Regions from separate parts of the Shewanella sp. SR44-4 genome, predicted to be linked through region 2. Evidence: predicted binding sites of a transcription regulator. Region 2 holds the regulator's gene; the other holds the start of a gene.
The links. The regulator LexA, encoded in region 2, represses DNA repair genes until DNA is damaged. The targets are predictions, from matches to a motif close to TACTGTATNNNNATACAGTA.

Region 1: a site for LexA is predicted at 2,821-2,840, ahead of dinG (ATP-dependent DNA helicase DinG). Genes of this name have one in related genera too.

What each region holds. Positions count from the first base shown of each region.
Region 1 covers NZ_JACJDU010000007.1:41,628-46,709, reverse strand. The annotation lists gene H5125_RS05335 (DNA polymerase II) at 358-2,757, opposite strand; gene dinG (ATP-dependent DNA helicase DinG) at 2,872-4,947, shown strand; gene H5125_RS05325 (TSUP family transporter) at 4,956-5,082, shown strand, end outside.
Region 2 covers NZ_JACJDU010000002.1:131,294-136,375, reverse strand. The annotation lists gene ctaD (cytochrome c oxidase subunit I) at 1-91, opposite strand, end outside; gene coxB (cytochrome c oxidase subunit II) at 101-1,687, opposite strand; gene H5125_RS01880 (cell division inhibitor SulA) at 2,083-2,589, opposite strand; gene lexA (transcriptional repressor LexA) at 2,586-3,200, opposite strand; gene plsB (glycerol-3-phosphate 1-O-acyltransferase PlsB) at 3,465-5,082, shown strand, end outside.

The DNA of each region.
Region 1 (5,082 bases), on a different contig from region 2:
AAATTTTTTAACTTTATAAACAATAAGTTAAAGTTGTTTAGTTATTGTCGAAATAACATACCAAGTCCAAAGCAAAAAAATTAACCTATTGTTTTAAATAACTATTAATCTGATTAGGGTACATTTTTACTACTTCTGGTAAACATAAAAATGTTAAGTGTTAATAAATAAGGCTATGTAAGTAATTGCTTAACATTAATCGTCTAGATAAATCTTCGTAGATTGGGTTTGCGAGGTTTGTGCGTCATCAAATAATGCTTGATTGCCTTTACTGAATTAAGAACGTAAGGACACGAAGAAAAACAAGCAATGTTAATTAACATTGAAAACATAAGATTGGGGTGTTGGTAAGTTAACTTATAGCAATAGAAGTTGATTATTCACCAGTGAGTCAAAGCTATGGCCACACAGTTGTAGAATGGGCTCCGCGATAGGTTGAATTTGTTTACAAATATAGTATTCATAATCAATATTTTGTGGTTTTGCTTCTATGGCTTGTGCACCAGTGAGTGTCATTATATATCGAATCTGTTGTCCTTTTCGGGTAACACTTACGTCACCGAGTAGTTCGGCAAGCTGTTTTGCGGCTTTAACATGGGGTGACGACTTTGCGGTATAATCTTCAACATTGCGTCTTAATCGCTTTTTAAAAATAAGTTCATTGTCTCGAGCACCGCACTTAATTGCCGCCAGCTCGTTACTCAAATAATCAATAACATCCTCGCCCTTGAAAAACAATTCATATAAATGGTACTGCATCCTTCTTGCAATAGGGCTCCAGTCACTCCTCACCTGCTCCATACCTTTAAAGGTTAGAGTTAATTGTTGCTGATCATTTGACACCGCGCCGACATAACGCTTTTTACTGCCTTCATCCGAACCCCTTAAGGTAGGCATAATAAATTGTTCAAAGTGGGTTTCAAACTCCAGCTCAAGATAACTGTCTAATTGATATTCTTCTGCGCACCATGCAAGCCAACGTTCGGTTATTGATACTGATAGGTGTTTACCAACCGCTTGAATATCTTTAATCCCATGATTATCTCCTAACCAGACAAAGGTAGAATCGGTGTCACCATAAATCACTTGATAACCGCACTCTTCTATCCATTGCTTAGTGAGTTTCATAATTTGATGACCGCGCATGGTAATCGAACTGGCTAACTTAGCATCATGAAATACACAACCTCGAGAGCCTAATACGCCATACAATGAGTTCATAATAATTTTTATCGCTTGCGATAACGGCGCATTTTTATCTCGTTTGGCCAGTTCTCTTTGCTCTGCAAGGCTGGCAACTAATGCAGGTAGAATAGGCGATTGCCGACTAAATTGAGCACCTAAATATCCAGCCACTGTCGTTGCATCACCTTTTACTTCACTCGCGTAGAGTCCTTCAACTAAGCCTTTAGGATCGATAAGAAATGTCCTAATAATCGACGGATATAGACTTTTAAAATCTAATACTAAAACATCTTTATAATAACCCGGTATAGAGGACATAACATATCCGCCTGGGCTTTCTAAACCTTGGCTCGCGGGTTGTGCGGGGGCGACAAAGCCACTTCGATGTAAGTGAGGTAAATACAAATGATAAAATGCCGCAATCGATGCACCCACGCGGCCGAACTCCAAGCCCGTTAACTTGGCGCGTTCAAGAGCAAAATCTAACAACTGTGTTTTTTCAAAAATATCCCACACTAGTCGGCAGTCGGTAATATTATAAAAAGCCAATGCATTTTTATCTTGTTCAAATAAATGAGTAATTTCTTGGCCACGATTTTCAACATGATCAATGGCTTTACCTTCGGCTAATAACTGCCTCGATACCGATTCTAACGAAAAACTATCAAACTGATAAAACGCCGCTTTAAGCCAATCAATACCATCCAAAACCACACGCCCAGGTAAAGATAATGTTTCCGGCCGATATTTGTCAGCCACTTTCCAGCTCAGTTCGCTATTACCTCTACCAATTAATAATGGAATTTGATGTAAAACACAGCGTTTGAACAACAAGGCTAAATCAAAGGTCACTACTGCCCAGCCAATAATAATATCGGGGTCATAGTCGCTAAACCACGCTATTAAATGATGTATCAGTTCAATCTCATTTTTTACCCAAACAATGAAGTCATGACATTCTGCTTGCGGTTCGCCCACCATATACACACATTGATAATTGGCACCATATAAACCAACCGAATAAAGTTCACCCGTAAAACTGCACTCAAAATCCAGTGAAACCATCTTCAAAGAGATATCAACAAGTTCGTTGGCGGGCATTTTTCTAGCCCGATTAATCGATAACAAAGGAATCGTTGAAGTTGAATTACTCGGTTGATAATGTCCTGAACACTCAATATCTAAGGCAATAAATCGTTCTATAAGGTAGCGTTGCTCAGACCTAATATCGGCTTCAAATAAAGTAATACCGCTATCATTAGCTATGCGACTGAGTAATTTCAATTGGGTATTTGATTTAAGATACAAGGCACTGATAGGTTCATGTGCAAAGCTCATCAATGATATCGACTCAGCCTTAAGGGCAAAGCCGACTTTTTGACTTAATTGATTAACATCTTGCTGACGGCAGAAACAGATCACTTCACTGTGATACAGCTCTGCTAATACAGGTCCTTGAGCGGTTTTAATATAATATTGAAGCACTAATTGTCCATGCCGATAAATAGCATGACGAGTTAATACTCGTCCCTTCACATGATTATTGGTCGTTAGATTATCTGTCGGCGTCACAACGGGTTTGAATTCCGGCACAAGTTTACTCAATTTGATTTATTACTTCGTGGCATGCTAATTCACTGTTATTATGTACAGCATAATTCAGTCTATGTAGAAATCATACTTCCTATGCTACCGGATAACATAAAAAGTCAAATTCGCACCATTTATAAAGAAATTGCCGCATCTATGCCGCAATTTCGTTCTCGTCGCGAACAAAACTATATGGTAGCGGAAATATCAAAAACCTTAGCAGGCGAGTATGACAAAGACCGTCGTATCATTGTGGTTGAAGCGGGTACCGGCATTGGTAAATCTTTGTCTTATATCTTAGGGGCAATCCCTTTAGCCATCTCGAGTAAAAAGAAAGTCTGTATTGCCACCGCAACCGTGGCACTTCAAGAACAATTACTCCACAAAGATCTACCTCATTTTTTACAACAGTCTGGTATTGATTTTAAATTTGGTTTGGTAAAAGGTCGTCAGCGTTACGTATGTTTAGCCAAACTTGAAGCCATGATAGGGGCACAAGACAGCTCACAAATAGCCATATGGCAAACTAAACCCGACCAAAGTCAAATTAACGAATTACAAAAATTGCATCAAGATTTTCATCAAAAACGCTGGAATGGTGAAATTGATACTTTAAAACACCCTATTCCTGATTTCTTGTGGCAACAAATTTGCTGTGATAAACACAGCTGTCATCGTCAAGTATCGGCACACCATAATTGCCCGTTTCATAAAGCTCGTGAAGATGTGGACACTTGGGATGTACTCATTGTTAACCACAGTCTGTTATTTGCCGATTTAGAACTTGGCGGCGGCGTCATTTTACCAGAACCAGAAGACATGTTTTATGTTATCGACGAAGCTCATCACTTACCGATAGTTGCCAGAGATTTCTCCAGTGCTCAAGCCACACTTCGAGGAGCATGTGATTGGTTAGAAAAAGCATCGAAAACCTGTTCTAAGTTACAAAATCAACTCAAAACCACTCATATTATTGCCCCTGTACAGGCCATGCTTGACCACACCACAGAGTTAACCAATTTACTGACCCAGGTTGCTCACTTTTGTGATACCCAACCACAGTTATTCGCTAACCCTGAATCCAGGCTTCGTTTTGAACATGGCCAATTACCACAATCGTTATTAATACAGGCAGAAAATCTGGCCACTGCATCAGGTTCCGCGGTAAAGCAATTTAATAAAGTGGTATCAGTGTTAAATGAAGCAATAAAAGATGGTGAAGTGCCTAAACATCAGTCGGAAGGGTTGTTATCAGAAACAGGTTTTATTTTACAGCGGCTAGATAACTTACATAAGTTATGGAAGATGATGGCCAAAGAAGACAGTAAAAAAGGCGCACCAATGGCGCGTTGGGCTGAATTAATTACCGGTAAACAACAAGATTATTTATTTTGCTCATCGCCTATAGAAGTTGGCTTTATGCTTGAATCTATGTTGTGGCAAAAAGCCGCTGGCGTGGTGTTGTGCAGTGCAACGCTTCGAGCCTTAAACAGCTTCAACCATTTTGCTCATCAAGTAGGCCTGTCAATGAATGATGGCAGCCGATTTTTAGCATTATTATCCCCTTTCGATTACGAAAATAATGCGACTTTATTTATACCTCAAATGGTTTGCGAACCTACGGACGAAAATTACACCACCGAACTTGCACAACATATTGTGACACTTATCGATGGCGAAATGGCCACATTAGTGCTGTTTGCATCCTATTGGCAAATGGATAAAGTGGTTGAGCTCGTCGAAGGTAAAATCCCCAAAGACCAGCTTTTTGTTCAAGGCGCTATTCCACGTCAACAAATATTAGAACAGCACAAAAAACGCTGTGATGAAGGTCTACCCAGTGTCATTTTCGGTACTGGCAGCTTTTCTGAAGGCCTCGATTTACCGGGCGATTACTTAACAAACTTAATCATTACCAAACTTCCGTTTGCGGTCCCGACCTCACCAGTAGAACAAGCTCACGCGGAATACTTAAAAGTAAAAGGCGGTAATCCATTTTTACAGCTGACAATTCCTGATGCTTCACGTAAATTAGTCCAAAGTTGTGGCCGACTGTTACGAAAAGAGCAAGATTATGGCCGAGTGACCATTTTAGACCGTCGTTTGGTCACTAAACGTTATGGCAAATCATTAATTGATGCCCTTCCTCCTTTTAGACGTGTTATTGAATAGGTATTGAGTTGGATTTATTATTAGACCCTAGCCATTGGGCTATATTAGCGGTCATAGGTATATTTGCGGGTTTTATTGATGCCATAGTTGGCGGTGGTGGGCTTCTGTCTATTCCAGCATTACTCACCGTTGGTA
Region 2 (5,082 bases):
TGGTGAGTAGCCAGCGCATTAGCCCCTTCGGAGCGCCGTGATGATGATCATCATGAGCGGTAGCCAGTGTATCGTGCGTTGTTGTGCTCATTGTTTTCCCCTACTGTCCATGGCTAGCGACATCGGCAGGTTGCACCGCTTCGCCAGAATTATTGCCCCACGCATTGCGCTCATAAGTAATCACCGCCGCCATCTTTTGCGGGCTAAGTTGACTACTAAATGCCTGCATTGCGGTACCTGGTTTTCCGTGCATAACGATATCGATATGTCCGCTAACCGGTCCAGTAACAACAGGGCTGCCAATAAGTGAAGGGAAAGCGCCTGGTAATCCAGCGCCAGTGGCTTGGTGACATGCAGCACATGTCGTAGCATAAACCTGCTCACCTTCAGCAATTAATTGCTCCAAGGTTAACGTGGGCAGATCCTCCGGTACAACAGCTTCTGCTACGGCTTCGACAGCTTGATTGGCTTTGTCGGTAACCGCATCGGTAATGTCAGTTGTCGTTGCTGCAATAGTATTTGCTGCATCGGTTACTGCTTTACTTGGTTCGGTGCTTGCCTCGTTACTGCCTAAAAAGTTTCCTATATCAGCAGCTTGAACTACATCACCGCTATTATTGCCCCACGCATTACGCTCAAAGGTAATGACTGCGGCAATTTCTTGGGCGCTAAGTTGCTTTGCAAAGGCTTGCATTGCAGTACCTGGTTTACCGTTTAAGACGATATTCAGGTGATCGTTAACAGGGCCTTTTATGATAGGGCTGCCAATTAATGATGGGAATACACCAGGAAGACCCGCACCATTGGGTTGGTGACAAGCGGCGCACCTAGCAATATAGATTTGTTCACCTTGTGAGGTTAGCTCCTCAAGAGACAAGGTTTTAGACATTGATGCCGCAGCGGCTGCAGCTGCATTGCTTGCTAGTTTTTTTTGCTCCACTAACCAATTATCAAAATCGGCCTCCGATAATGCTTGCACCACAATCGGCATGAAACCATGGTCTTTACCGCATAACTCGGCACATTGGCCGCGATACGTTCCAGGCTTATCAATACGAGTCCAGGCTTCGTTGATAAAGCCTGGATTGGCATCTTTTTTAACGGCAAACGCGGGTACCCACCATGAATGAATAACATCATCAGATGTCATCAAGAAGCGCACTTTTTGGTTAATGGGCAGTACTAATGGCTTATCGACTTCAAGGAGGTAATGCTCGCCTTTGGCCTCACTGCCATCAATTTGTGCTCTGGGAGTGGATAATGTGCTGTAAAATTCGATGTCTTTATCAAAATAGCTGTAATGCCACTTCCACTGCGACCCGGTAATTTTTATGGTGAGATCAGCATCACTGGGATCTTCCATAGCAATCAAGGTTTTGGTGGCTGGAATAGCCATGCCGATTAAGATGATGAAAGGGATGACGGTCCAAGCAATTTCCACTTTGGTACTTTCGTGAAAATTGGCCGCGACAGCGCCTTTTGATTTGCGGTGATAAATCATTGAGTAAATCATGATCCCAAACACCACTAACCCAATTACACAACAGATGTAAAGAATCGTCATGTGGAGGTCATAAACCTTGCCACTGATATCTGTCACGCCTTGAGTCATGTTGAGGGGCATTTCTGATGCCCCAAGCGGAAGTGCTACAAACACCACCAGTAAACAATACAACCATTGCTTCACAAGACTACTCCTCTGCTAATTGCAAATAGCAACTACAAAGAAGAGTCACACAGTAATTCTCTGCTCTATGCAAACTCTTCGGTTCCCGAAAAAAGTTTGATGACCTCAAAGTACTTTGGTGGCTGTAAACATACGGTCTACGGTTTTATTGTTAGCTGTGCACCACGCTTGTACCTACTACTGAACTTATCAATTTTGATTTGGCTCATTTGTCTGAAAGTAATCTTGATTACTGCCATTCACGTCCAATTAAAGATAAAAAATGTTTCATCCTTGTTAACCACATTACTTGTAGATTAAACATTGATCAAGATCACTTTGTTGGCTAATAGGCTGAAAAAAGATGAAAAAAAACCCTGAATTCAATACAGGGCTTGGTAATGAAGGGTTCGTGCTTAGTGAAATGAGCAAAAATTACTTGTTCCATTTGTTAAAGTAGGGCTAACAAGTTGATGTTTGTGAGGTAAGTGAGCATTCACATCTTCAATTACCACCCCTAATGCACGTGCACTTTTGGCGACAATTTCTAAACGGCGACTATCGCGAGCATCAAGTGAGCTTGTCCAAGTTACTACTGCGCTCGATGTACCGCTAGTGAGCGCTTTCTCCATGGCCCATAATGTTTCGACTTCATCTTTGGTGTGTACCAGTAAAATGCGATCCATTCTTACACCAGCACTTGCCAGCATATGTTTATAGCCAATATGGGGCGGGCTAATTAATACAATCCATCTGCCTTGCTGGCTCAATATTGCTAACTGGCTGCACAATTGGCTCAGTTCAGCTTCACCTTGGGTGACAGTTTGTAATGTTTGAATGGTTTGGGTGCCATGCAGTTCTGTTTCAGTTAAATCTACCCATAAGCCCGGGTGGCGTGGCGCGATGCCCATTAGTTTGTTCATAACCAATCTCCATTACGGATAACGCCAACGGCAAGCCCTTCGATGGTTAGGCTTTGGCAACTTAAATCTACTTTTATCGGATTGTAATCTTCATTTTCGGCATGCAGATAAATCACATTACCTTTTTGTTCAAATCGTTTTACGGTGACGTCATCATCAACACGTGCCACAACAACCTGGCCATTACGTGCTTGCTGCATTTTATGTACAGCGAGTAAGTCGCCTTCTAAAATGCCGATGTTTTTCATGCTGTCACCACGCACTCGCAATAAAAAATCTGCGGCGGGCTTAAACATGTTTGGATCGACTTGATAGTATTGTTCTACATGCTCTTGGGCCAAAATAGGTTCACCAGCAGCAACCTGTCCAATGAGTGGCAGACCGGTTTCAACCTGTTCTTCATGAGGTAAACGAATGCCTCTTGAGGTACCAGGCATGATCTCGATAAAGCCTTTTTTGGCTAATGCTTTTAAATGCTCTTCGGCGGCATTAGCACTTTTAAAGCCAAGACGATTCGCAATTTCAGCACGAGTGGGTGGCATACCTGTTTCGGCGATATTGTTTTTAATTAAGTCTAAAATTTCTGCTTGGCGCGGCGTTAACGGTCTCATGATGATTCCTGTCTTTTTATACAGTGACTGTCATTATATACAGTGTTTGTGTTCGCGCAAGTATTAACCAACTATTTTTTGTATATTGTTGATTAAGTATCACTCAACAATATGTTTTAATTAACTATTACTAATGTTCTGTCTTATGTTATTTCTGATAGTGAGAGCTTAAACGTAAAGATAGATCGGTCTGATAGTGTAAGCAGGGTGGTTTCTGGTATCCTATACGACAATATTACAGTGGCTTATGTTGCGAAAATAACCATGTCAAAACCAGATTCAATATTTTTACGAGCATTAAGATGGATTCAAAAGTGGATGGTACAGACCATTGTGGTCCCTCACGATCCTTTTGATGACCTCAATATAGATCCAACTAAACCTTTGGTTTATTTAATGAAAACGGAATCTATTAGCGATATTGCCGCGTTGAGCGAAATCACCGAGGGCTTTGGTCTGCCCAGTCCTTATGAGCCATTACAGCTTGATGGCTTAACCGTGCCTCGTGTGGTCTGTTTAGAGGGCCGCAAACCACTATTTGGTAAACGTGAAAGTGGTGACAAATTCCTTAATTATTTTACCAGTTTATTGTCACTTCATAGTGAGAGCCCTGAATTAGATATACAGTTGGTTCCTGTTTGCCTTTATTGGGGACGTACCCCAGGTAAAGAAGAAGACAGCATGAAAGCTGCTGTATTTGAACGTGAAAACCCTACGTGGTTACGTAAATGGTTAATGATTTTATTTTTAGGACGCCATAATTTCGTCCAGTTTTCTAATGCATTATCGCTTCGTCATATGGCCGATGAACATGGTACTGATAAAAGAATTGCTCACAAATTAACCCGAGTCGCCCGTGTGCATTTCCGCCGTCAACGCAAAGTCATGACGGGGCCACAATTACCGAATCGACAAGCGTTGTTTGCCTCTTTATTAAAATCAGAATCTATCAAAAAAGCCATTGAAGAAGAGTCTGCAAATAAGAAAGTAACAGTCGAGAAAGCACGTGAAACCGCCATTGAATACCTTGATGAAATTGCCGCCGACTATTCTGATAGTTTGGTGCGTATTGCCGAACGTTTCCTGACTTGGTTATGGAACAAATTATACAGTGGCATCAATATCAAAGGTGCCGAGCAAGTAAGACAGTTACATCATGATGGTCATGAAATTGTTTACGTTCCTTGTCATCGTAGCCATATGGATTACTTGCTACTGTCGTATATTTTGTATTATCAGGGCATGGTTCCGCCGCACATTGCTGCCGGTATTAACCTTAATTTTTGGCCAGCAGGGCCGATGTTCCGCCGTGGTGGGGCATTCTTTATCCGTCGTAGTTTTAATGGTAATAAACTTTATACCGCAGTATTTCGTGAATATTTAGATCAGTTATTTGCTAAGGGTTATGCGGTCGAGTATTTCACTGAAGGAGGTCGTTCGCGTACAGGACGTTTGTTAGCGCCTAAAACCGGTATGTTGGCTATGACAATTAACAGTGTGCTACGTGGGATAGAGCGCCCAGTAACCTTAGTACCCGTGTATTTAGGTTATGACCATGTGATGGAAGTGGCGACGTACCACAAAGAATTAAGCGGTAAGAAAAAGAAAAAAGAATCTGTATGGCAGGTATTTGGTGCTATTCGTAAGTTAGGCAATTTTGGCCAAGGTTATGTGAATTTTGGTGAGCCGATTAATTTACAACAGTTCTTAAATCAGCAGGCGCCAGAGTGGCGTGATGAGCTAGCTAAAGATCCTGACCAAAAACCATCTTGGTTTACGCCCTCAGTTAATTTGTTAGCTAACCGCGTAATGACTAATATCAATGGAGCGGCCGCAGCCAGTTCAGTAACATTGACTAGTTTAGTGTTATTAGCGTCAGAGC